Haloarchaeobius amylolyticus: one gene and its partners. The main gene of each other region encodes a partner of the protein of the gene in region 4 in a complex. Links are inferred from orthologs where the notes say so. Each region holds a gene or a part of one and is shown on either strand. Other genes may lie near its edges.

Region 1 (2,996 bases), on a different replicon or contig from region 4:
CGTGTTTCGAGCTCGCACTCCAGCGCCGCGACTCGGACGACAAGGACCACTACGCCAACAAGCGGCTGAAGGTCTCCGGCGACCTGATGAAGGACCTGTTCCGGACCGCGCTGAACAAACTGGCGCGTGACGTGAAGTACCAGCTCGAGCGCGCCAACATGCGCAACCGGCAGCTCTCCGTGAACACGGTCGTTCGTTCGGACGTGCTGACCGAGCGCCTGGAGCACCCCATCGCGACGGGGAACTGGGTGGGTGGCCGCTCCGGCGTCTCCCAGCTGGTCGACCGGACGGACTTCATGGGTGTGCTGTCGCACCTGCGCCGGCTGCGCTCGCCGCTCTCGCGGTCGCAGCCGCACTTCGAGGCACGCGACCTGCACGCGACCCAGTGGGGTCGCATCTGCCCCTCCGAGACCCCGGAGGGACCGAACTGTGGGCTGGTGAAGAACTTCGCCCAGGCCATGGAGCTGTCGCAGAACATCGAGGACGAACAGGCGCTCAAGCGCGAGCTCGCGTCGATGGGGGTACAGGGTATCCCCGGACTCGAGGGACAGGGTCAGGAGCAACCCGCGGACGACTAAACAATGGCAAGCCAACAGCGAGAAGCGAAAGTCTACGTCAACGGTAGTCTGGTCGGGACACACCCCGAACCACACGAGCTAGCAGAACAGATCCGAGAGGCACGACGACTGGGGGACGTCTCCGAGATGGTCAACGTCTCGGTCAAGGACCGTACCCGCGAGGTCATCATCAACGCCGACGCGGGGCGTGCCCGCCGCCCGCTGCTCGTCGTCGAGGACGGCGAGCCGCTCATCTCCGAAGAGGAGTTCCAGGCGGTCCAGAACGGCGAACTGGAGTTCGACGACCTCGTCGAGCACGGCTACGTCGAGTTCATCGACGCCGAGGAGGAGGAGGACATCTACGTCGCCGTCGACGAGGAGGACCTCAACGAGGACCACACGCACCTCGAGGTCGACCCGCAGCTCATCTTCGGTATCGGTGCGGGGATGATCCCGTACCCGGAACACAACGCGTCGCCCCGCATCACCATGGGTGCAGGGATGATCAAGCAGTCGCTGGGGCTGCCCGCGGCGAACTACCGTATCCGCCCGGACACGCGCCAGCACCTGCTGCACTACCCGCAGCTCTCGATGGTGAAGACCCAGACCACCGAGCAGATCGGCTACGACGACCGCCCGGCGGCCCAGAACTTCACCGTCGCGGTCATGTCCTACGAGGGCTTCAACATCGAGGACGCACTGGTCCTGAACGGCGGCTCGGTCGACCGCGCGCTCGCTCGCTCGCACTTCTTCCGTACCTACGAGGGCGAGGAGCGCCGGTACCCGGGTGGCCAGGAGGACCGCTTCGAGATTCCGAGCCAGGACGTCCGCGGTGCGCGTGGTGAGGACGCGTACACGCACCTGGACGAGGATGGCCTCGTCAACCCCGAGACGCGCGTCGGCGAGAACGACGTGCTGCTCGGGAAGACGTCGCCGCCGCGCTTCCTCGAGGAGCCGGACGACATGGGTGGCCTCTCGCCGCAGAAGCGCCGGGAGACCTCCGTCACGATGCGCTCGGGCGAGTCCGGTGTCGTCGACACCGTCACCCTGATGGAGGGCGAGGACGGCTCGAAGCTCTCGAAGGTGTCCGTGCGCGACCAGCGTATCCCCGAACTCGGGGACAAGTTCGCGTCGCGACACGGCCAGAAGGGTGTCGTCGGCCACATCGCGCCCCAGGAGGACATGCCCTTCACGCAGGAGGGTGTCGTCCCGGACCTCATCGTCAACCCGCACGCGCTGCCGTCGCGCATGACGGTCGGCCACGTGCTGGAGATGCTCGGCGGCAAGGTCGGCGCACTCGAAGGCCGACGTGTCGACGGGACGCCGTTCACCGGCGAGGACGAGTGGGAGATCCGCGGCGGGCTCGAGGAGGCCGGCTTCAAGTCCTCGGGCAAGGAGATCATGTACTCCGGCGTCACCGGCGAGAAGATCGAGGCCGAGATCTTCGTCGGGGTCATCTTCTACCAGAAGCTCTACCACATGGTCTCGAACAAACTGCACGCCCGCTCGCGCGGGCCGGTGCAGGTGCTCACGCGCCAGCCGACCGAGGGTCGTGCCCGCGAGGGTGGCCTGCGCGTCGGTGAGATGGAGCGTGACGTGCTCATCGGGCACGGTGCCGCGATGGCGCTCAAGGAACGGCTCCTCGACGAGTCCGACCGCGAGTTCATCAACGTGTGTGGCCAGTGTGGCATGAGCGCGGTCGAGAACGTCGACCAGCGCCGTGTCTACTGCCCGAACTGTGGCGAGGAGACGGACATCCACGAGATCGAGATGTCCTACGCGTTCAAACTGCTCCTCGACGAGATGAAGGCGCTCGGTATCGCCCCGCGACTGGAACTGGAGGACGCAGTCTAACATGGCAAGCTCACAGACACCGAAGGAGATCGGCGAGATCAACTTCGGACTGATGGACCCGGAGGAGTACCGAGAGATGTCCGCCACGAAGATCATCACGGCGGACACCTACGACGACGACGGCTTCCCCATCGACATGGGGCTGATGGACCCGCGCCTGGGCGTCATCGACCCCGGCCTGGAGTGCAAGACGTGCGGGAAGCACTCCGGTTCGTGTAACGGACACTTCGGCCACATCGAGCTGGCCGCACCCGTCATCCACGTCGGGTTCACGAAGCTCATCCGCCGCCTGCTGCGTGGCACCTGCCGCGAGTGTGCCCGCCTCTGTCTGACCGAGGACGAGAAAGAGGAGTTCCGCGAGCAGCTCACCCAGACGCGACGCCTCGGTGGCGACCTCAACGACGTGACGAAGGCCGCCATCCGCCAGGCCCGCAAGAAGGACCGCTGCCCGCACTGTGGCGAGATCCAGTTCGACATCCAGCACGAGAAGCCGACCACGTACTACGAGGTCCAGCAGGTGCTGACCGGCGAGTACTCCCAGCGCATCGCCGCCGCGATGCAGCCCGACCCCGACGACGAGGCCGA
Region 2 (2,945 bases), on a different replicon or contig from region 4:
CCCTCTGTGGGGGTCTTCTCGCTCACGGAGACGAGCACACGCTACGCGGTACTCGTCGAATAGTTCGCTTGAGAAAGCGCCCGAGGCGGGATTTGAACCCGCGTCACGACCGTGACAGGGTCGTATGATGGGCCACTACACCACCCGGGCTTCCTGCAACCACTCGTTTCGCAGTCGCAGTATTAAGGCTTTCCAATCGATGGGCGTGTGGTAGGGGAGGGCGTGGGGCAAACCATTTAGTACAGTAGTGCAATCGTGAGACTGTAACATCTATTCGCAACTGGGACACCTCGGTCCTGCGAACCCCCGTCGGGCTGACGGGAACCGATAGTGCTAAGTCTCGGACGACTTGGCAAGCGTTAAATGGGTCCCACTAATAGTGACCTGTAGTATCTCGTGACAGCAGCTTCTCCCTCTGGCCAGACACACCCATGGTAGACGTAAGCCAACATGAAATGGTTCCGGAGCACACCGTCCTCGACGAGGACGAACTCGAGGATGTGCTCACGGAGTACGACATCGATAGCACAGACCTGCCGAAGATCAAGCGCACGGATCCCGCGCTCCCCGACGACGCCGAGGTCGGCGACGTCATCAAGGTCGTCCGGGACTCGCGAACAACAGACGAGGCGGTCGTATACCGACTCGTGGTGGAGTGAACAATGGACCGATCAAAACGACGCGCGATTTCGAAGGAGTACTTCTCGAAGGACAGACTCGCAGAACACCACTTCCGTTCGTTCAACGCGTTCCTCATGCGGGGGATGCAGGAGGTCGTCGACGAGAAGGCGACCATCGAGACGGACATCGGCGACAAGGAAGGCGAGGAACCGGTGCACGTCGAGCTGGGCGACGTTCGCGTCGTGACCCCGCGTGTGCGCGAGGCCGACGGGTCCGAAGAACTGCTCTACCCGCAGGAGGCTCGCCTGCGCAACATCACCTACTCCGCGCCCGTGTTCATGGAGATGTCCATCGTGAAGGGCGAGGAGGGCGAGGAGCGCGTGGTCGACTCCACGGAGACGAAGGTGGGCCGGATGCCCATCATGGTCGGCTCCGAGAAGTGTAACATCGCGGGCTTCTCCGACGAGGAGCTCATCGAGATCGGCGAGGACCCCGCCGACCCCGGTGGCTACTTCATCGTCAACGGCTCCGAGCGCGTCCTGATGACGAGCGAGGACCTCGCCCCGAACAAGATCCTCGCGGAGTACGACACCAAGTACGGCGACGAGATCCAGGTCGCGAAGACGTTCAGTCAGCGCCGGGGGTACCGCGCGCTGGTGCTGACCGAGCGGAACCGCGAGGGCCTGCTCGAGGTCTCGTTCCCGTCGGTCTCTGGCAGCATCAACTTCGTGACGCTCGTGCGCGCACTCGGCCTCGAATCCGACGAGGAGATCGTCCACCGCGTCAGCGACGACCCCGAGGTCGTCAAGTACATGCTGGAGAACCTGGAAGCCGCGGAGGTCCAGTCCCAGGAGGAGGCCATCGAGAAACTGGGCAAGCGCGTCGCCTCCGGGCAGGGCAAGAACTACCAGCTCAAGCGCGCGAACTACGTCATCGACCGCTACCTCCTCCCGCACCTCCACGAGGACGGCGTCGAGGAGGAGGACGTGCGCATCAACAAGGCGTTCTACCTCTGCCGGATGGCCGAGGCGTGTTTCGAGCTCGCACTCCAGCGCCGCGACTCGGACGACAAGGACCACTACGCCAACAAGCGGCTGAAGGTCTCCGGCGACCTGATGAAGGACCTGTTCCGGACCGCGCTGAACAAACTGGCGCGTGACGTGAAGTACCAGCTCGAGCGCGCCAACATGCGCAACCGGCAGCTCTCCGTGAACACGGTCGTTCGTTCGGACGTGCTGACCGAGCGCCTGGAGCACCCCATCGCGACGGGGAACTGGGTGGGTGGCCGCTCCGGCGTCTCCCAGCTGGTCGACCGGACGGACTTCATGGGTGTGCTGTCGCACCTGCGCCGGCTGCGCTCGCCGCTCTCGCGGTCGCAGCCGCACTTCGAGGCACGCGACCTGCACGCGACCCAGTGGGGTCGCATCTGCCCCTCCGAGACCCCGGAGGGACCGAACTGTGGGCTGGTGAAGAACTTCGCCCAGGCCATGGAGCTGTCGCAGAACATCGAGGACGAACAGGCGCTCAAGCGCGAGCTCGCGTCGATGGGGGTACAGGGTATCCCCGGACTCGAGGGACAGGGTCAGGAGCAACCCGCGGACGACTAAACAATGGCAAGCCAACAGCGAGAAGCGAAAGTCTACGTCAACGGTAGTCTGGTCGGGACACACCCCGAACCACACGAGCTAGCAGAACAGATCCGAGAGGCACGACGACTGGGGGACGTCTCCGAGATGGTCAACGTCTCGGTCAAGGACCGTACCCGCGAGGTCATCATCAACGCCGACGCGGGGCGTGCCCGCCGCCCGCTGCTCGTCGTCGAGGACGGCGAGCCGCTCATCTCCGAAGAGGAGTTCCAGGCGGTCCAGAACGGCGAACTGGAGTTCGACGACCTCGTCGAGCACGGCTACGTCGAGTTCATCGACGCCGAGGAGGAGGAGGACATCTACGTCGCCGTCGACGAGGAGGACCTCAACGAGGACCACACGCACCTCGAGGTCGACCCGCAGCTCATCTTCGGTATCGGTGCGGGGATGATCCCGTACCCGGAACACAACGCGTCGCCCCGCATCACCATGGGTGCAGGGATGATCAAGCAGTCGCTGGGGCTGCCCGCGGCGAACTACCGTATCCGCCCGGACACGCGCCAGCACCTGCTGCACTACCCGCAGCTCTCGATGGTGAAGACCCAGACCACCGAGCAGATCGGCTACGACGACCGCCCGGCGGCCCAGAACTTCACCGTCGCGGTCATGTCCTACGAGGGCTTCAACATCGAGGACGCACTGGTCCTGAACGGCGGCTCGGTCGACCGCGCGCTCGCT
Region 3 (7,444 bases), on a different replicon or contig from region 4:
CCGCCCAGCATCTACCCCGGCGGCGTCTCCGCGTACGACGAGCACGCGAAGAACAACTACCCGTACGGCTACAACACGACCGACCTCGAGTCCGCACGCCAGGTCATGGAGGACGCCGGCTACGGCCCGAACAACAAGTACGAGGTCACGTTCACGACCTACCAGTCCGACACGTGGCAGGGCCTGGGCAAGATCCTCCGCGACAAGCTCAGCAGTGCACACGTCAACATGAAGCTCGAGGAGGCGCCGTTCTCGACGCTCCTCAACCGCGGTCGGAAGGGGAACCTCGCGGCGTTCTCGCTCGGGTGGATCATGGACTGGCCCGCCCCGGACAACTTCTGGGGCCAGATGGCGCCCCCGGAGATCACGGACACCACCGGCGGCGCGGCCGGCGCGTACGTCGACTGGGACGACGCCCAGGGCGACGGGACCAGTCAGGCGAAGAACGCGTGGGAGACCATCCAGAACAACCAGGCACCGACCGGCCAGAAGGCCAAGAAGCGCGAGCAGGCCTACGTCACGCTCGAGGAGGCCAACTGGCAGGACATGGTCCTGCTGCCGGCCTACCACGCGGTCTCCGAGCGCTTCGCGTACGACTGGGTCGACGTCAACAAGTACGGCGCTGGCGGCGACTCGCGCCAGAAACTCCACAAGGTCCGCATCGGCAACCGAGGATAGGGGACCACCGACCCGCCCACGACACTGCTGTCATCCCACTGCGGTCTGTTTCTTCGGTCGTCGCCCGACCCAGCTCGACCCATAGTCACGCCTCTCGGGAGAACTCGATTTCGACACACAGTCACACCTCGGGGGTGTTGGTTCGTCAGGAAGGGGGGGTTGGGGGGAGTATGGGGGTGGCGACAGCGGTTAGCTGCTCATTCGCCATCTACTCGTATGCGAGGAACGGGATTAACCGTTTACTCTAATCCCTTCGTGTCTACGAACCGTGTACTCTAATCAGTTAGAGTCGGCTTCGAACACCGACTCGACGAGCTTGCGTTCGGCCGCGCGCAGGTGGTAGTGGTACGTCGGCGGCGTCACGTCGAGCGCGTCCGCGAGCTTCTCGCCCGTGACGCCCCGCGGCCACGCGTAGAAGCCGGCGTAGAAGGCCGCCTGCAGGGCCTCGAACTGCCGGTCGGTCAGCTCGCTCTCGACCCAGGTGCGCAGGTCACGGGTCTTCCGCGCGGTGCTGGTCGTCTCCCGGCGCGCGCCGAGTTCGGTCCCGGGGTAGGTCTCCTGGATGTCGTTCCAGAGCCCGCGGGTGTCCCCGCCCTGGGGCAACTCGACGAGGAGTTCGGTCACCCCGTCCGTCGCCTCCAGCTCCCGGAGCGAACCGTCGTACTCCCGCAGCAGTTCGAACAGCCGCGGCTCGGCCAGCCGGAGTTCGAACAGCGTCCGCTGGTCGTCCTCGTCCTCCGTGATGCGGGTGATGGAGGTGACCGCCGACCAGTCCGCGACCGTCTCCTCGACCGCGTCCGGGGCCACGCCCTCGATGGTGACGAAACAGAGGTGGGTCCCGTCGGGCCGGGCGATGGCGCCGTCGAGCGTCAGCGTCCCGCCCACCTGCTTCGAGAGCCGGCTGAACGAGAGGCGCTCGTCGTCGACGCGGAACTCGAGTTCGATGCGGCTGTCCGTGACGAGCGCCCGCGTCCGCTCGACGGCGTGGATGGCGTACCCGATGGTCTGGCCGAGTTCGGCCAGCACCTCGACCTCCCGGTCGGTGACGGTCTCCGGCGTCGAGACGTGCAACACGAGCACGCTGTAGACCCGTTCGTTGTCGACCAGTGGGACCGCCACGACGGTCTGGAACCCGTAGGTCAGCGACTCGGTCCGGCGCTCCTCCCAGTCGGGCGCGTTCAGGACGTTCTCGATGACCTGGACGGACTGCTCCTCGGTCGCCCGCCGGCAGAGGTCGCCCTCGGGCGTGGACTCCTCGGCGGTGTCGCCGACGCGGTCCATGTAGTTCGCGTCCGCGTCCGCCCAGACCAGCGGCGACATCGACTCGGTCGCCGGGTCGACCTCGCCGACCCACGTGCAGACGTACGGGTCCGCGTCCGCGAGCCGGTCGCACACCGCCTGCTCGATCTCGCGTCGGGTCGAGGCCTGTGCGACCGCCCGGTTCACGTCCCGGACGATCTTGTTCGTGTGGTTGAGCTTCCGGAGCTCCTCGTTCTGCCGACTCAGGGTCCGGTCGTGGTCCCGGAGCAACTGCTCGCGCTCGGCCCGGTCGAGCGCCGCCTCGGTGTTCGCCGCGAGGATGTGCAACATCTCGATGGTGGACTCGTCGAGGCCGTCGACCTCGCCACTGGCGGCGACGATGGCCCCGTGGGTCCCCAGCGGGATGACGAGCTCGCTCTCGACGCCGGCACAGAGCCCACTGCCGTCCTCGACGTCCGGGAAGTACCGCGACTCGCCCGCGCTGAACGCCGACCAGACGTTGCTCTCGCCGCGCTCGATGCTCGGCGGCGACTCCAGCAACTCCGGGGTGTTCGGCGTCGTCGCCGCCGGCTCCAGCGTGCCGACCTCGCTGTCGAACTGGTAGACGACGAGCGCCGACAGCCCGAGCAGGTCCCCGGCCGTCCCCGCCGTCGTCTCGCAGATGTCCTCGTACGTCTCCGCCCGCATCAGGTCGCGGGTCGTCTCGTGGAGCGTGTTCAGGGTCTGCTCGTACTGCTTGCGCTCCGTGATGTCCGTCGCGATGGTCAGCACTGCCTGCTCGCCCTCGTACTCGATGGCGCGCGAGGTCGTCTCGACGTGCTTGACCGTCCCGTCGTCCGTGACGATGCGCCGCTCGCGCCGGGTCGGTTCGACCGTCCCCTGTTCGACCTCGTTGATCGTCGCCTCGACCTCGTCGAGGTCGGTCGCCGGGACGATGTCGGCGATGGAGCGATCCATGATGGCCTCGGCACTCTCGGCCCTCAGCAGGGACACCACGGCTGGGTTCGCGTACACCACGTCGAGGTCGCGGTGCACCAGGATGGGGTTCGGCGACACCTCGACCAGCGTCCGGTAGCGCTCGCTGCTCTCGCGGCGCTCGCTCTCGATGACCGACCGCTCGACCGCGCTCGCCAGCACCGTCGCGACGTTCTGGAGGAACGTCACGTCGTCCTGGGTGAACTTCCGGTGCGTGCTCGCGTGCGCCTCCAGCACACCCCACGTCTCGCCGCGTAGCCCGATGGCCACGCACGCCCCGCTCTGGACCGGCGCATCGAGCATCACTCCGTTCGGCTCGAAGCGCTCCTCCTCGGCGATGTCGTCGACCACGACGACCGGCGTGTCGTCCGCGTCGACCACGTACCGGGCCTGCGCCGACGGGGTCGCCTCCGCATCCCACCCGACCTCAGCCTCCGGTAGCAACTCGCCCGTCGAACCGCTCCGTCGCAACACCCGGACGTGACTCACGTCCAGCGCCCGCGCGACCCGCCGCACCGTCGTCTCGAACAGCACGTCGAGCTGTGGCTCGTTCAGCGCCTGCTGGCCGATGGCCGCGACCGCCTCCTGCTGTCTGACCCGGTCCCGGAGGGCGCTCTCGGTCCGGTACTGCGACACCGCGTTCCCGATCTGGTTCGCCAGCAGCGTGAACCGGTCCCGTCCCGGCTTCTTCTGCAGGTACTGCGTCACGCCCGCCGCGATGGCCTCGCTAGCGATCTCCTCGGACCCCTTCCCCGTGAAGAGGATGAACGGCAACCGCTCGTCGCGCTCCCGGACCGCCTCCAGCAACTCCAGCCCGTTCATCACGGGCATATCGTAGTCACTCACGATGCAGTCGACCGGCCGGCCGTCGTCGAGCGCAGCCAGCGCGGCCTCTCCATCCGGAACCGGCACGATATCCAGCGCCGCGTTCTCCCGTTCGAGCATCGCCTTCGACACGTCCGCGAAGTCCGGGTCGTTGTCGACGAACAGTACGGTCACCCCGTCGGTCGTCGCGCCCCGTGGTTCGAACTGCCCGATCCCGTCCTGCGACATGCTACCGGATACGGGCGCAAGGTACTAAACGATTAGAGTCGCTGGAGTGTCGTTTCCCTCCCCTGCCGAGGGGCGGGTATTGATCGAGATGGCTGGAAAATACCGCGAATCGGCTGTTCTGGATACTGTCGGGAGAGCCAGACCTGGCACGGGCTGTGCTCGGATGGGTGATTCGCTCGAACAGGAGCGAGGCGGGATTTGAACCCTGTGCAGACGGTCCGGGCGTGCGGTCTCACCTTCGTTCGACCGTTCCGGGCTGCGACTGCTGGTGTTCAGATCCCTCTGTGAGGGCGTTCTCGCTCACGGAGACGAGCAGACGCTACGCGGTGCTCGTCGAGTAGTTCGCTTGAGAAAGCGCCCGAGGCGGGATTTGAACCCGCGTCACGACCGTGACAGGGTCGTATGATGGGCCACTACACCACCCGGGCTCCCTGCACTCATTGCTAACTGCCGGGTACTTTTATGCCTTTTCAATCGTCGGTCCTGTGTCCCGCGTTCTCACGGGTCCAGAACCGCGAGCCGCGAGGCTACGCGGGTCGGTCGTCGAAGAATGAAACTACGTCGGTCGTCGAGCCTTAGAGGCGGACGACGTTCGCAGCGCGCGGACCCTTCGGGGAGTCCTCGATTTCGAACTCTACTTCCTGCCCTTCCTCGAGATCCGGACCGCCAACGTCCTCCATGTGGAAGAAAACGTCCTCGTCCGCGTCCTCGGTGTCGATGAAGCCGTAACCGCCAGTGTCGTTGAAGAAATCAACCTTGCCTGTCGCCATTGCTTCTGAGACGAGAGGCCCCGGACGGATAAGCGTTCCTAGAGGACTGGTACCACGACTATCGGTCCCGGGAGGGTCGTCCCCCGAAGTACCGCTCCACGAGGAACTCTGACGCCCAGTTGACCCGCGACAGGGGAGCCTTCGGCTGTGGGTCGTCGACCCGGAGCCGCATCTCGCCATCTCCGGTCTCCGTGACCGGAACCCAGTACGCGTCCCCGGTCTCGCGTGAGTGGACGGCGTAGGCGTCGATCTGGTCGGCCGAGTACGGCACGTCGACCCGTCCATCCGACCCGACGGTCGAACTGTACAGGTTGAACCGGACCGTACCGTTCACCCAGCTCCCCGTCTTGCACTGGACCCGGTGGAGCCGGTCGCCATCGTCGACGATCAGGTCGTAGCGGTCGCTGTCCCCGAACGGGACCGATACCGACAGCCCGAGCCGCATCAACTCGGCGAGGACGAGCGCTTCGGTCTCGTCGCCCTTCCGTGAGGTGTTCACGTCGAGGCTTGCGCGTTATCGGGGAAGAACTCGGGGGCGAGACGTCTCCGACTCGATTGCTGCTCGTGGTCGTGAAATGGGAGGAGTGTCCGAGGCGGGATTTGAACCCTGTGCAGACGATCTGGCTCGCTTCGCTCGCCGGCTGCGACTGCTGGTGTTCGAATCCCTCTGTGGGGGTCTTCTCGCTCACGGAGACGAGCACACGCTACGCGGTACTCGTCGAATAGTTCGCTTGAGAAAGCGCCCGAGGCGGGATTTGAACCCGCGTCACGACCGTGACAGGGTCGTATGATGGGCCACTACACCACCCGGGCTTCCTGCAACCACTCGTTTCGCAGTCGCAGTATTAAGGCTTTCCAATCGATGGGCGTGTGGTAGGGGAGGGCGTGGGGCAAACCATTTAGTACAGTAGTGCAATCGTGAGACTGTAACATCTATTCGCAACTGGGACACCTCGGTCCTGCGAACCCCCGTCGGGCTGACGGGAACCGATAGTGCTAAGTCTCGGACGACTTGGCAAGCGTTAAATGGGTCCCACTAATAGTGACCTGTAGTATCTCGTGACAGCAGCTTCTCCCTCTGGCCAGACACACCCATGGTAGACGTAAGCCAACATGAAATGGTTCCGGAGCACACCGTCCTCGACGAGGACGAACTCGAGGATGTGCTCACGGAGTACGACATCGATAGCACAGACCTGCCGAAGATCAAGCGCACGGATCCCGCGCTCCCCGACGACGCCGAGGTCGGCGACGTCATCAAGGTCGTCCGGGACTCGCGAACAACAGACGAGGCGGTCGTATACCGACTCGTGGTGGAGTGAACAATGGACCGATCAAAACGACGCGCGATTTCGAAGGAGTACTTCTCGAAGGACAGACTCGCAGAACACCACTTCCGTTCGTTCAACGCGTTCCTCATGCGGGGGATGCAGGAGGTCGTCGACGAGAAGGCGACCATCGAGACGGACATCGGCGACAAGGAAGGCGAGGAACCGGTGCACGTCGAGCTGGGCGACGTTCGCGTCGTGACCCCGCGTGTGCGCGAGGCCGACGGGTCCGAAGAACTGCTCTACCCGCAGGAGGCTCGCCTGCGCAACATCACCTACTCCGCGCCCGTGTTCATGGAGATGTCCATCGTGAAGGGCGAGGAGGGCGAGGAGCGCGTGGTCGACTCCACGGAGACGAAGGTGGGCCGGATGCCCATCATGGTCGGCTCCGAGAAGTGTAACATCGCGGGCTTCTCCGACGAGGAGCTCATCGAGATCGGCGAGGACCCCGCCGACCCCGGTGGCTACTTCATCGTCAACGGCTCCGAGCGCGTCCTGATGACGAGCGAGGACCTCGCCCCGAACAAGATCCTCGCGGAGTACGACACCAAGTACGGCGACGAGATCCAGGTCGCGAAGACGTTCAGTCAGCGCCGGGGGTACCGCGCGCTGGTGCTGACCGAGCGGAACCGCGAGGGCCTGCTCGAGGTCTCGTTCCCGTCGGTCTCTGGCAGCATCAACTTCGTGACGCTCGTGCGCGCACTCGGCCTCGAATCCGACGAGGAGATCGTCCACCGCGTCAGCGACGACCCCGAGGTCGTCAAGTACATGCTGGAGAACCTGGAAGCCGCGGAGGTCCAGTCCCAGGAGGAGGCCATCGAGAAACTGGGCAAGCGCGTCGCCTCCGGGCAGGGCAAGAACTACCAGCTCAAGCGCGCGAACTACGTCATCGACCGCTACCTCCTCCCGCACCTCCACGAGGACGGCGTCGAGGAGGAGGACGTGCGCATCAACAAGGCGTTCTACCTCTGCCGGATGGCCGAGGCGTGTTTCGAGCTCGCACTCCAGCGCCGCGACTCGGACGACAAGGACCACTACGCCAACAAGCGGCTGAAGGTCTCCGGCGACCTGATGAAGGACCTGTTCCGGACCGCGCTGAACAAACTGGCGCGTGACGTGAAGTACCAGCTCGAGCGCGCCAACATGCGCAACCGGCAGCTCTCCGTGAACACGGTCGTTCGTTCGGACGTGCTGACCGAGCGCCTGGAGCACCCCATCGCGACGGGGAACTGGGTGGGTGGCCGCTCCGGCGTCTCCCAGCTGGTCGACCGGACGGACTTCATGGGTGTGCTGTCGCACCTGCGCCGGCTGCGCTCGCCGCTCTCGCGGTCGCAGCCGCACTTCGAGGCACGCGACCTGCACGCGACCCAGTGGGGTCGC
Region 4 (7,384 bases):
GGGATCAACATCTCCGGGACGAACGCCGCCGCGTTCAAGTGCCCCGACTGCGGGACACAGATCTACCGGTGCGCCAAGTGCCGAAAGCAGAGCAACCTGTACAACTGCCCGAACTGCCAATTCGAGGGTCCGTAACAATGGGAAAAGTCGCCGCCAAGATCAAGGTAATGCCGAACAGCCCCGACATCGACCTCGACGAGCTCCAGGAGCGCCTGGAGAGCTCGCTCCCCGAGGGTGCGAAGATCAACGGCGTCGAGCGTGACAACGTCGCGTTCGGCCTCGTCGCCCTCTTCCCGACCGTCATCGTGCCCGACGACGCGGGTGGCACGGAGGCAGTTGAGGAGGCCTTCACCGAGGTCGAGGGCGTCGAGTCCGTCTCCGTCGAGAACGTCGGCCGCATCTGAACTGGCCGAACCACTCCTGCGTTTCACGCCTCCTTACTGGCGAGACTGCGACAGCGACTCGTATATCTCCCGGATAGCGTCGGTGCCCGCGTCCGCGGTCCCGCCGTGGTAGCAATGCGTCGTCTCGACGTCGAGGTCGGCGAGCGTGCCGACCGACTCGATGGCGGTCGCCATGTCGGGGGTGTACTCCGGTTTCGGCCCCACGAACCCGTCGTCGTTGTTGAGCGCGTCCGCGGCGACGAGGAACCGGTGGTCGGGGAAGTACAGCGAGACGTGCCCGGGCGCGTGACCGGGGGTCTCGACGACCCGCATCGGGCCCGCGTGGGTCCGGAAGACCTCGTCGCCGACCAGTTCGAGGTCGACTGGAACCGGCGGGTAGCGTTCGGCGTCCGGCGGTGACTTGACGGGCTGTTCCTCCCCGTCGACGTAGGGGACCTCGTCGGCGTGGGCGACGACGAACACGTCGGTCGCCTCCTCGAGTTCCGAGAGGCCGCCCGCGTGGTCGCCGTCGTGGTGGGTGAGCATGACCGTCGAGACGTCCGCGAGGGCGAAGCCGAGGTCGTCGAGCGCCGGTTCGAGCCGGTCGACCGCGCCGGGCAGTCCCACGTCGACGAGGACCAGCCCGTGGTCGGTCTCGACGACGGTCGGATGGATGGTCAGCTCGCGGTCCCCGAAGTCGAACTCGAGCGAGAGGGGGTGGACGCCGTCCGGTGTCATGTGGTATCGTGGGACGGCCAGCAGAAAAGTCGTTGTGCCCTAGAGGCCCGCCGCGTCGAAGGCCTGTTCGAGGTCCGCTTTCAGGTCGTCGACGTGCTCGATGCCGACCGAGGCGCGGATGAGGCCGTCGGTGAGCCCGGCCTCGAGACGTTCCTCGCGCGGGATGGCCGCGTGGGTCATCGCCGCGGGCTGTTCGATGAGGCTCTCGACGCCGCCGAGGGACTCCGCGAGGGTGAACACCTCGGTCTCGGAGACGACGGTGCTGGCCTGTTCGAGCGTCCCGTCGACCTCGAAACTGAGCATACCGCCGAAGTCGTCCATCTGTGCGGCCGCGACGTCGTGGCCGGGGTGGTCCTCGAGGCCGGGGTAGAAGACCTCGGAGACGGCGGGGTGGTCGTCGAGCCACGTCGCGATGGCGCTGGCGTTCTCGCAGTGACGGTCCATCCGCACGGGCAGGGTCTTCGTCCCGCGCAGCACGAGGAAGCAATCGTGCGGGCCGGGCGTCGCGCCCACGGAGTTCTGGTAGAAGCCGATGCGCTCGTCCAGGTCCGCGTCGTCGGTGACGAGTGCGCCACCGACCACGTCGGAGTGGCCACCGAGGTACTTCGTCAGCGAGTGGCTCACGATGTCGGCGCCGAGTTCGAGCGGTCGCTGGAGGTACGGCGTCGCGAACGTGTTGTCGATGGCACAGAGCGCGTCGTGCTCGTGGGCGACCTCGGCGGCGCCCTCGATGTCGACGATGGACATCAGGGGGTTCGTCGGGGTCTCGAGCCAGAGGAGTTCCGTGTTCGCCTGCATCGCGTCAGCGATGGCGTCGAGGTCGGTCATGTCCACGAACGTGAACTCGAGGTCGTAGTCCTCGTACACCTGCGTGAAGATGCGGTGGGTCCCACCGTAGACGTCCTCGCCGGTGACGACGTGGTCGCCCGATTCGAGCAGGTTGAGGACGGTGTTGATGGCCCCCATCCCGGAGGAGAAACAGCGCCCGAACTCGCCGCCTTCGAGGCTCGCCAGGTTGGCCTCGAGGTCGGTCCGCGTCGGGTTCGCGGTCCGGGAGTACTCGTAGCCGCGGTGGTCGCCGGGGCCGTCCTGCTTGTACGTCGAGTTCGCGTAGATGGGCGTCATCAGCGCGCCCGTCTCCTCGTCCGGTTCCTGCCCTGCGTGGATCGACCGCGTCTCGATGCGATGGTCCTCGTCGTCGGTCATGTGCGGGGCATCGATGCCGGGACGGGTTACTCTTGCGTTGCGCGCTGGCGCAGCGGCGTGGCGAGTCCTCCGATGCGGCGCAGGGTCAGCCGGACCGGCTGTCGTCACCCGGGGAGGTGGGTTCGAGTCGCATGACCGCCGCGGTGAACAGGCCGGCGAGGCACCAGACCGTCACCGTCAGGACGAACAGTGGGTCGGCCCCGGCGAGTGGTTGCGTGGCCGCGTTCGTCGCCTCGGCGGGGGCGGGCGGGTCGACGTCGGTCACGTAGACGCCACCAGTGAGGGCAGCGCCGAGGCCGGCGAGGAGGGCGGCGTACCGAGCGCGGGACATGTTGCATGGTTCTCATTCACATGATAAAAACGTCAGACACTCTTCGGGAACCGTGAACGTCGGGTCGGTCGCGTCTCAGGCCGGCAGCGACAGCCGCATCTCCAGTTCGCCGGGGCCGACGACCTCCCCCTCGAAGCCGACGGACTCGTAGAGCCCGATGGCGGCGTCGTTGGAGTGCTCGACGTAGAGACGAACCTCCGGGACGTCGCGGTCGACCGCCATCGCGAGGACCTCGGTGAGTATCCGGGTCCCGATGCCAGCGTGGCGGTAGTCCTGGTGGACGAAGATGGCGAGTTCGAAGGCGGCCTCGTCCGTGGGCACCAGGACGGCATGCCCGACGACCCGCCCGCGGTGCCGGCCGAGGGCGTGGAACCCGATGGAGAGGGCGTCGAGCCACTCGCGGATCCGCGACTCGCGGACCGGTGGGAGGCCGTGTGCCCCGCCCGGGGGGTCGAACTCCGCGTACATCTCGACCAGTTCCTTGACGTCCTCGGTCGTCAGCTCGTCACGGCGGGCGAGGCCGACCGTGCGGCCGGTGCGGTCGTGGAACCCGGACGCGCCGGTCCCGTCCGCGGCTGGCCACTCGTCGAAGTCACCAGTGGTGCTGTTGGTCGTCCCGATACTATTTTCCAGATTACGACTACGAACATCCATATTTTGAACCCGATAGCAACTGATTGGACACAGTATAAAGAACTTTCCAGTCGAGTGTTCCATTCTGTATAAGGTCTTCCCAACCCCTGGGTGACGTTGCCGGTCGGCCCGACGGCCCGATACCCAGCGAGACGGCCGGGAACGGGGGCGAGCGAACAACGTGCGTTTTATAATGGCGACGGGACAAGAGGGGCGTACGACTATGCCGAACTCGCACGGACCCCTCAAGAAGACACGCAACAAACTCAAGAACCACCCCCGAGAGCGCGGTACCTCCCCGCCGCAGCGCGCGATCCAGGACTTCGAGGAGGGCCAGAAGGTCCACCTCAAGATCGACCCGTCGGTCGCGAAGGGTCGGTTCCACCCGCGTTTCTCCGGTCAGACCGGCGAGGTCGTCGGCAAGCAGGGCTCGGCCTTCCTCGTCGAGATCACCGACGGCGGCAAGAAGAAGAAGCTCATCGCCGCGCCGGCCCACCTCAAGGCCCAGCAGTAACCCCATGACGATATTCAAGGAGAAGCTCGACGAGGAGTATCTCACCGTCTCCGAGACGAAGGAACTCCTCGCCGATATCGAGGCCGAGCGGGCAGTCGACGAGGACCGCGAGATGCGCTACGAGCTGGCTCGCGCCATCGAGCACGTCAACCGGTTCACCGTGCTGAGCGTCGAGGACTCGCAGGCGCTCGTCGAGGAGCTGCAGGAACTGGAGAAGGTGGACGAGGCCACGGCCTACAAGATCACCAACCTCCTCCCGCAGGACCGCACGGAACTCCGCTCGCTGTACGCACAGGAGCGCTACTCGCTCTCCGGCGACGAACTCGACGAGATCCTCAACGTCGTCGCGAAGTACGTCTGAACGCGAGTATCGTCTCCGCCGTAGATTTCTCCGGTGGTCTCCACCCGGTCCGCAGCGTTTGCTCCGGCCCGCGATGGGTCGACGAGGGTTCCACACGCCAATCTTTTAAATACGCGGTCCCCCTATCATAGAACTAGAATGAGCGATTCCGAACGCGACGAGGAGCCGCCGGTCCAGGCTGTCGTTCTCGACATCTTTCCGAACGGCCGGTCCAGCGACGGACGCAGTGGATACGGCAAGGACCCGCTCGCGTACGCCCTCGGCACGCGCGACTTCCGGCTGTTCGAGGTGACCTTCGAGTCCACGCCCGAGGTCGGCATCGACGACTACGTCGACGTCGACCCGCCCGCAGAGAACGTCAAACGCATCAGGAACGTCGAGTACGACGACCTCTCGGGAGGTGCACAGTCCGAACTGGAGTACGTCGTCGCCGACATCGTCGAGGCGGACGAGGACCGGTTCGTGGACTTCTACAACGACGCACAGCCCATCACCCTGCGGCTCCACCAGCTGAACCTGCTGCCGGGTATCGGCAAGAAACTGCGCAACTCCATCCTCGACCAGCGCAAGCAACAGCCCTTCCAGAGCTTCGAGGACCTCGAAGAGCGCGTCGCGGGCCTGCACAACCCACAGGAGGTGCTGGTCGAGCGCATCATCGAGGAACTGCGCGACGACGACCTCAAGTACAAGACGTTCGTCGGGCGGCGCGACGAGTAGGCAGTTTTACCCCGTTCGGCCCCGTAGCCGGCGCCAATCGATGAGAGACCCCGACGGACTGCTGTCGCGCGCCGGTGTTCGTGGTGACCCGAACCGCGACCAGCACTTCCTCGTAGACGACCGCGTCCTCGACCGACTCACCTCCTATCTGCCCGAGGACGCCGACACGAGCCACCTGCTCGAGATCGGTGCCGGGAACGGCGCGCTGACCGACCGACTGCTCGCCCGCGGCGACCACGTGACCGCCATCGAGCGCGACGACCACCTCGCCGACTTCCTCCGCGAGGAGTTCGCCGCAGAGCGCGACGACGGCCGCCTCGACGTGGTCGAGGGCGACGCCCTGCGGGTCGACCTGCCCGACTTCACGGCCTGCGTCTCGAACCTCCCCTACGGCGTGTCGAGCCAGATCACGTTCCGGCTGCTCCCCCTGAAGAAGCCCCTCGTCCTGATGTTCCAGCAGGAGTTCGCCGAGCGCATGGTCGCCGAGGCGGGCAGCGACGACTACGGCCGTCTCTCGGTGTCGACCCAGCACTACGCCGACGTGGAGATCGTCGAGACCATCCCGAAGGAGGCGTTCTCGCCCCCGCCGGCGGTCGAGAGCGCGGTCGTCCGCTGTACCCCGCGCGACCCGGACTACGAGGTCGAGGACGAGCAGTTCTTCCTCGACTTCGTGAAGGCGGTGTTCACGCAGCGCCGGAAGACGATGCGCAACGCCATCCGCAACACCGCCCACATCTCCGGGCTGGACGACGCGGACGCGGTGGTCGACGCCGCCGACGAGGACCTCATGAGCAAACGCGCCGGGAACCTCGAGCCGGCGACCTTCGCGGAGCTGGCCACGCTTGCGGCCGACGTCGGCCGTGGTGTGACGGATGGCTGAACTGGCGTCCTGGGACGCGCTGGCGCGGGAGGTGAACTCGCTGTCGACGCTGGTCGACAGCACGCTGTTGAAGCTCCTCCTGACCCTCGCGGCGTTCGGCGTGATGGCCGGTCTCGGCTACGTCACGAACCGGGTCCAGGACCGCATGCGCGACGAGTTCGGTGACGCGCTCGCGGACGTGTTGACCATCCTCGTCATCGCCGTGACCTTCGGTGGGGCCGCGACCGTCGTCGTCGGCCTCTGGGGGTCGGCGGACGAGGTGGTCGCCGCGATGCGCGGGCTGCCAATCAACCAGGACGACGGGCCGCGCATCGCCATCTCCGCCGTCGTCGCGCTGACCGTCCACCTCGTCTCGCGGGTGACGAAGCGGATCCTGGAGGAGTTCCTCGCCTCGACGAAGGCCCTCTCCGACCACCAGCGCCAGCTCACCTACCGCATCACGCAGGTGGTGCTCTGGACCATCGGCCTCATCGTCATCCTCGGCATCTGGAGCGTCCAGCTGACCGGGCTGCTGGTCGGGGCCGGCTTCGCCGGCATCGTGGTCGGGATGGCCGCCCGGCAGACGCTCGGGGCCGTGCTGGCCGGGTTCGTGCTGATGATAGCCCGACCATTCGAGATCGGCGACTGGGTCGAGATCGGCGACAGCGAGGGCATCGTCACCGACATCTCCATCTTCAACACCGCCATCCAGACCTTCGACGGCGAGTACGTGATGATCCCCAACGACATCGTCAGCGGCGAGCGCGTGGTCAACCGGTCCCGCAAGGGGCGCCTCCGGCTGGAGGTCGAGGTCGGTGTCGACTACGACAGCGACGTGGAACACGCCGTCGCCGTCGCCGAGGACGCCCTCGACGACTGCGAGGACATCCTGTCGGTGCCGACCCCGCAGGTCATCGTCAAACGCTTCGCCGACTCGGCGGTGGTCCTCGGCGTCCGCTTCTGGATCGACAAGCCGAGCGCCCGGCGCAAGTGGCGGGCGCGGACCGAGGTCGTGACCGCCCTGAAGTCGGCGTTCGAGGCCGAGAGCATCAAGATCCCCTTCCCGCAGCGCGAACTCTCCGGGCGCGCCGAGGCCGGTGGCTTCCAGGTCACCGGCGAGGCGGTCGGGGTGGAGTCCTCGGCCGAGGCCGCCGCCGACGGCGGCGGTGGCGAGGGCGGCAGGAATAGCGACGGAGGTGACTCGTAGATGCCGAAGGACCTCGCTGACCGTCGCGGCGTCGAGACCGAGGTGTACCAGCCCGCGGAGGACTCCCACCTGCTGGCGGAAGCGGCAGCAGCCGACATGGGCGAACGCGAGGCTGGCGAAGCCCGCCGCGCCCTGGAGGTCGGGACGGGCTCGGGCTACGTCGCCGAACACGTCGCGGCCGAGACAGGGGCCGAGGTGGTCGCTTCAGACCTGAACCCGCACGCGTGCAGGCAGGCGCGTGAGCGCTCGGAACACGGTGTCGCCGTCGTGCAGGCCGACCTCGTCTCGCCCTTCCGCGACGGCGCCTTCGACGTGGTGCTGTTCAACCCACCGTACCTGCCCGAGGACGCGGCGGCCGCCCGCGACGACTGGATGGAGGTCGCGCTCACGGGCGGGGAGGACGGCCGGGCCGTGGTCGACCCGTTCCTCGATTCG

What was found.
Region 1: NOV86_RS01855 (region 4) and rpoB share a complex: the UniProt entries of both Methanocaldococcus jannaschii proteins name them as parts of the RNA polymerase complex. The link is inferred for Haloarchaeobius amylolyticus from one-to-one orthologs.
Region 2: NOV86_RS01855 (region 4) and NOV86_RS12985 share a complex: the UniProt entries of both Methanocaldococcus jannaschii proteins name them as parts of the RNA polymerase complex. The link is inferred for Haloarchaeobius amylolyticus from one-to-one orthologs.
Region 3: NOV86_RS01855 (region 4) and NOV86_RS12980 share a complex: the UniProt entries of both Methanocaldococcus jannaschii proteins name them as parts of the RNA polymerase complex. The link is inferred for Haloarchaeobius amylolyticus from one-to-one orthologs.

The regions. Positions count from the first base shown.
Region 1 is NZ_JANHDH010000002.1:111,660-114,655, forward strand. It holds rpoB (DNA-directed RNA polymerase subunit B), read left to right. Parts: upstream 1-581; coding sequence 582-2,411; downstream 2,412-2,996. Other genes in the region: NOV86_RS12985 (DNA-directed RNA polymerase subunit B''), read left to right, coding at 1-578; NOV86_RS12995 (DNA-directed RNA polymerase subunit A'), read left to right, coding at 2,413-2,996. UniProt on the Methanocaldococcus jannaschii protein: DNA-dependent RNA polymerase (RNAP) catalyzes the transcription of DNA into RNA using the four ribonucleoside triphosphates as substrates. The Rpo2 subunit (Rpo2N and Rpo2C in this organism) is implicated in DNA promoter recognition and in nucleotide binding.
Region 2 is NZ_JANHDH010000002.1:110,010-112,954, forward strand. It holds NOV86_RS12985 (DNA-directed RNA polymerase subunit B''), read left to right. Parts: upstream 1-662; coding sequence 663-2,228; downstream 2,229-2,945. Other genes in the region: NOV86_RS12980 (DNA-directed RNA polymerase subunit H), read left to right, coding at 432-659; rpoB (DNA-directed RNA polymerase subunit B), read left to right, coding at 2,232-2,945. UniProt on the Methanocaldococcus jannaschii protein: DNA-dependent RNA polymerase (RNAP) catalyzes the transcription of DNA into RNA using the four ribonucleoside triphosphates as substrates. The Rpo2 subunit (Rpo2N and Rpo2C in this organism) is implicated in DNA promoter recognition and in nucleotide binding.
Region 3 is NZ_JANHDH010000002.1:104,611-112,054, forward strand. Bases 4,579-7,444 are described here. They hold NOV86_RS12980 (DNA-directed RNA polymerase subunit H), read left to right. Parts: upstream 4,579-5,830; coding sequence 5,831-6,058; downstream 6,059-7,444. Other genes in these bases: NOV86_RS12965 (cold-shock protein), read right to left, coding at 4,579-4,736; NOV86_RS12970 (group I intron-associated PD-(D/E)XK endonuclease), read right to left, coding at 4,795-5,235; NOV86_RS12985 (DNA-directed RNA polymerase subunit B''), read left to right, coding at 6,062-7,444. In the rest of the region: NOV86_RS12950 (ABC transporter substrate-binding protein), read left to right, coding at 1-678; NOV86_RS12955 (bacterio-opsin activator domain-containing protein), read right to left, coding at 958-3,966; more of NOV86_RS12965, read right to left, coding at 4,542-4,578. UniProt on the Methanocaldococcus jannaschii protein: DNA-dependent RNA polymerase (RNAP) catalyzes the transcription of DNA into RNA using the four ribonucleoside triphosphates as substrates.
Region 4 is NZ_JANHDH010000001.1:352,232-359,615, reverse strand. What follows is about bases 2,682-5,487. They hold NOV86_RS01855 (RNA polymerase Rpb4 family protein), read left to right. Parts: upstream 2,682-3,809; coding sequence 3,810-4,166; downstream 4,167-5,487. Other genes in these bases: NOV86_RS01845 (16S ribosomal RNA methyltransferase A), read left to right, coding at 4,924-5,487; NOV86_RS01850 (DUF655 domain-containing protein), read left to right, coding at 4,305-4,883; NOV86_RS01860 (50S ribosomal protein L21e), read left to right, coding at 3,515-3,805; NOV86_RS01865 (GNAT family N-acetyltransferase), read right to left, coding at 2,734-3,312. Outside these bases: NOV86_RS01890 (HVO_2753 family zinc finger protein), read left to right, coding at 1-135; NOV86_RS01885 (elongation factor 1-beta), read left to right, coding at 138-404; NOV86_RS01880 (MBL fold metallo-hydrolase), read right to left, coding at 438-1,121; NOV86_RS01875 (cystathionine gamma-synthase), read right to left, coding at 1,161-2,327; NOV86_RS01870 (hypothetical protein), read right to left, coding at 2,413-2,658; more of NOV86_RS01845, read left to right, coding at 5,488-5,763; NOV86_RS01840 (mechanosensitive ion channel family protein), read left to right, coding at 5,756-6,949; NOV86_RS01835 (HemK2/MTQ2 family protein methyltransferase), read left to right, coding at 6,950-7,384. UniProt on the Methanocaldococcus jannaschii protein: DNA-dependent RNA polymerase (RNAP) catalyzes the transcription of DNA into RNA using the four ribonucleoside triphosphates as substrates. This subunit is less well bound than the others.